2 regions of the Halomonas sp. 18071143 genome follow, and region 1 is predicted to be linked to the other one. Evidence: predicted binding sites of a transcription regulator. Region 1 holds the regulator's gene; the other holds the start of a gene.

Region 1 (2,201 bases):
TTCTGAGCGATAAAGGTGCTGAAAAACTCCAGCACCCTTTTTTTGCTGCCCCCGGGCACGTCGTACAGCACGCGCTCCGGGGGGAGTATGGTTTCCAACGTCATCGGTTTAACGCACGCCAGCGCCTTGGGCGCGGGCTTGTGCTTTTTCCTTGTGTTTTACCAGCTGACGGTCGATTTTGTCCGCCAGGGCGTCAATGGCCGCGTACATGTCATTATCCTGCGCTTCCGCATGCAGGTCTGCTCCTGCGGCATGCAGCGTGCAAGCCGCTTGCTGGCGCTCCTTTTCGACAGATAAGGTGACCTGGACGGTCGTGATGTTGTCGTAGTGACGCTCAACGCGTTCCAGCTTTTCGTTTACGTAGTCACGCAAGGCGTCAGTCAGTTCAACGTGATGACCAGTGATGTTTACTTGCATTGACGTGCTCCTTATCCATCGGACTGTACTTCGATTGTAACCCTTTTTGGGCCATTGCAAAGCCCTCGCCGCGAGTTTGTTGGGCAAGAGCGTTTAACTAGCGCAAACGGCGTCGCTCGCTCGACGAAGGTATACCCATCGACTCTCGGTACTTGGCGACGGTGCGGCGTGCCACGGTAATGCCACCCTCTTCCAGCAGGGTGACCAGGCGACTGTCGGAGAGTGGCTTGCCTGGCGGCTCGTCCTGAATCAGTTTCTTGATGCGTGCTCGAATGGCCGTGCTGGAGTGGCTGTCGCCGCCCTCCTGGCCGCTGACCTGGCTGGAGAAGAAGTACTTGAGCTCGAAGACCCCGCGCGGGGTATGAATGTATTTCTGGGTGGTGACCCGGGAGATGGTCGATTCATGCATCTCTACCGCTTCGGCGATATCGGCCAGAATCAGCGGTTTCATGGCCTCTTCACCCTGCTCGAGGAAGCCTATCTGGCGGGCAATGATCTCGCGCCCCACGCGCAGCAGCGTGTCGTTGCGGCTCGACAGGCTCTTGATCAGCCAGCGAGCCTCCTGGAGGTGCTCTTTCAAAAACTGGTTGTCCTGGCTCTTGTCGGCGCGCTTGATCAGGCTGGCGTAGTCGGGCTGGATACGTAGCCGAGGCAGCGCTTCCGGGTTGAGTTCCAGATGCCAGCCCTCGTGATCGTGACGTACCACCAGGTCCGGCGTCACATAGCTGTCGTCGGTGACGCCGTAGGCGCTTCCGGGGCGAGGGTCAAGGCTGCGGATTAAACGAATGACATCGTCCAGCTGCTCGTCATCGAGGCTCAGGCGTCGTTTCAGCAGGCGCATGTCGTCCTTGCCCAGCGCTTCGAGAAACTGGCGTACCAGACGCTTGGCGGGCATCAACAGCGGAGTGTCTTCGGGTAGCGCGGCCAGCTGCAGCATCAGGCACTCGCGCAGGTCACGGGCGAACACGCCAGTAGGCTCGAACTGCTGCAGGCGCAGCAAGGTGTTTTCGACCTCGCGTTGGCTCAGGCCATCGTGGCCCTGCGCCTTGAGCCCCTCGCGGATGTCGTTGAGCGGCTGGGTCAGATAGCCGTTGGCATCCAGCGCATCGATGAGGCTCTCGGCAATGGCTTGCTCACGCGCAGAGAAGTCGGTCATGGCCAGTTGCCAGAGCAAGTGCCCGTGAAGGCTCTGCCCGGCCGCCTGGCGCTCGAAGTCCGGGCCTTCGCTACTGCCGCCCGCGCTGCCCATGTCCTGGTAGGTGTCGGACCAGTCGCTGTCCACGGAGAGCTCGTTGGGAATGCTGTCTGCCCACTCGGCTTCCTGAGGCTCGCTGACCGCCTGTTCGCCAAACTCATCCTCCTGTTCGAGCATGGGGTTGGCATCCAGCGCCTGCTGAATTTCTTGACGAAGGTCCAGCGTCGATAGCTGAAGCAGCGCAATGGCCTGCTGCAGCTGAGGTGTCATGGTCAGCTGTGTGCCGATGCGCAGTTGAAGAGAAGCTTTCATGACCATCTGAGAACCACTCGTTAATCAGAAAGCTCCACCCTAGAGCGACTCTCCGTTTGGTGCAAGTGCAATAAGCATGCCACTAAATAAAATGTCTTCGTGGGCCATTATTTAAAGGCGGAAGTCGGCGCCCAGGTAGACGTCGCGCACCTTCTGGTTATTGAGAATTTCCTGGGGGTTTCCACTGGCTATGATGTGTCCGTCGCCAACAATATAGGCAATATCGCAGATATCCAGGGTTTCACGCACGTTGTGGTCGGTAATCAGCACGCCAATA
Region 2 (2,201 bases), 1.3 Mb from region 1:
TTGCGGTGATTGACCTCTGCCTTGATCTCCTCCTGTAGGTATTCGTTCTCCAGCTCCAGCCGCCGCTTCAGCGACTCGACCTCCTCCAGGGCATCGCGCAGCTGCTGCTCTGCCCGCTTGCGTTCGCGGATATCGCGAAACAGCACCACGGCCCCCACCAGCCGCCCCATCTCGAAAATGGGGGTGCTCGTATACTCGACGGGAATCGCCTCACCGTTCTTGTGCCAAAACACTTCATCGTCGACGTGGTGCACCTGGCCATCGCTGAACGAGGCATGAATGGGGCACTGCTGCACTGGGAAATGCGAGCCATCGGCATGGGTATGGTGAAACATCAAATGCGCATCGTGGCCCACCATATCCTCGGTGCTCCAGCCCAGAATGCGCTCGGCCGCTGGATTGACGAAAGTGGTTCTGCCCTGCGCATCCAGCCCGTAAATGCCCTCTCCCGCGGCGCTGAGAATCAGCTGGTTCTGCCTTTCGATTCGCTCGAACACCTGCTCGACGCGCTGCCACCCTACATCCCCCTGGCGATGCTGACGCCCCAGCTCGGCCCGGGCGCGCCGCTGCTCGGCCTTCTGCCGGTCGATCAGGGTCAACAACAGCCGCGGGGTGTCCGGCAAACGCTCACCGAAGACTTCTACCCGGCGTGGCTGACGCACGCTGTCCAGCACCACCAGGTCATCCGACCACGCCTGCCCGGTAGTCAACACCTCATCGGTAAAGCTGACCCACAGCGGCAAGGAGGCGCTCAACCGATGGCTGAACGGCGACGCCCGCCAATCGCCCTCTTCCAGCATCAACAGTTGGCAGGCCGCCGCATTGGCAGCCACCAGCTCATCGGCCAGCGGGTCGACCACTAGCATGGCCAGCGGGGCATGGCTGGCCATGAGCTTGAGCGACGGCTCGCTCATCAACGGCTCGGTCGTCATGGGCATGGGGGGCATCTGCATCTCCTGGCGATGGCGGCGACATACCCACTACCCATACAAACAACGGGCCAATAACGATATTTCGTCATTTAAACAACGAAATATCGTTATTAACGAAAAATCGTTGTTTTCAAGCATGGCCTCCAAGATTCCACCAAACACCACAACTTATTGAATTTATGAATCTTTAAACAAAACGAACGGTTGTGGCACACAAGTCGCACTACCGAAACAGTGCCGCAACGCTCTGTTTCGCACCAAGACGGCGCAGCTAGAAGCCCATTTGCTCCTGAGAGGTGAACGCCCATGAAAGAGAACAATGACCACAGCAGTCTCGGCAACCCTTTCGATCACCGTCAATCGCTGATCCATGGCCGCCAGTGTGATTGCCACCAGTGCCACCCTGCCCGCCCCAGCGTACCTTCCCATCAGGCCACCCTGGCCGGTGGCGAAGCGCCGCCCAGCAATGCCGAACAGATCATGGATCGGGTGGTGGAGAGCGCGCTGGTTCGTGGCATCTTTGGCCATAGCGACATGCACCGCCGGCAATTCATGAAGCTGGTGGGTGGCGGCACCGCGGCGGCTGCCCTGGCCACGCTGCTGCCCATGGAGTCGATCAAGGCGGCGGTCAAGGAGAACCTCGGCCCGCTGGAGAAAACCGAGCTGGACATCGGCTTCATTCCGATCACCTGCGCCACGCCCATCATCATGGCCCACCCCATGGGGTTCTATGAGCGTTACGGCCTGAACGTCAATGTGATCAAGACCGCTGGCTGGGCGCTGATTCGCGATAACTCGCTGAACGACCGGTACGATGCCGCTCACATGCTCTCCCCCATGCCGTTGGCCATGAGCCTGGGGGCAGGTTCGACCCAGCGGGCCTTCGTGACGCCTGCCATCGAGAACGTCAATGGGCAAGCCATCGTGCTGCACAACGACCACCAGGACAAGCGTGACCCGCAGCAGTGGAAAGGCTTCACCTTCGGCGTGCCCTTCGAGTACTCCATGCACAACTTCCTGCTGCGCTACTACGTGGCCGAGCATGGCCTGGACCCGGATCAGGACATTCAGATTCGCGTCATTCCGCCCCCCGAAATGGTCGCCAACCTGCGCGCGGGCAACATCGATGGGTTTCTCTCCCCCGACCCGTTCAATCAGCGCGCCGTGTTCGAGCGCATCGGCTTCATCCACCTGCTCACCAAGGAGATCTGGGACGGCCACCCGTGCTGCGCCTTTGCCACCAGCGCTCGCTTTGCCCAGCAAAACCCC

The links. Region 1 encodes sigma-54, which starts transcription at its own class of promoters, with help from an activator protein. Its sites were predicted from a motif close to TGGCACNNNNNTTGCTNT; they were not measured.
Region 2: a site for sigma-54 is predicted at 1,140-1,157, ahead of KVY02_RS12780 (CmpA/NrtA family ABC transporter substrate-binding protein). Genes of this name have one in related genera too.

The regions. Positions count from the first base shown of each region.
Region 1 covers NZ_CP078120.1:1,434,757-1,436,957, forward strand. Annotated here, with positions in the region: gene ptsN (PTS IIA-like nitrogen regulatory protein PtsN) at 1-104, opposite strand, end outside; gene hpf (ribosome hibernation-promoting factor, HPF/YfiA family) at 109-417, opposite strand; gene KVY02_RS06620 (RNA polymerase factor sigma-54) at 515-1,930, opposite strand; gene lptB (LPS export ABC transporter ATP-binding protein) at 2,036-2,201, opposite strand, start outside.
Region 2 covers NZ_CP078120.1:2,729,419-2,731,619, forward strand. Annotated here, with positions in the region: gene KVY02_RS12775 (sigma 54-interacting transcriptional regulator) at 1-938, opposite strand, end outside; gene KVY02_RS12780 (CmpA/NrtA family ABC transporter substrate-binding protein) at 1,239-2,201, shown strand, end outside.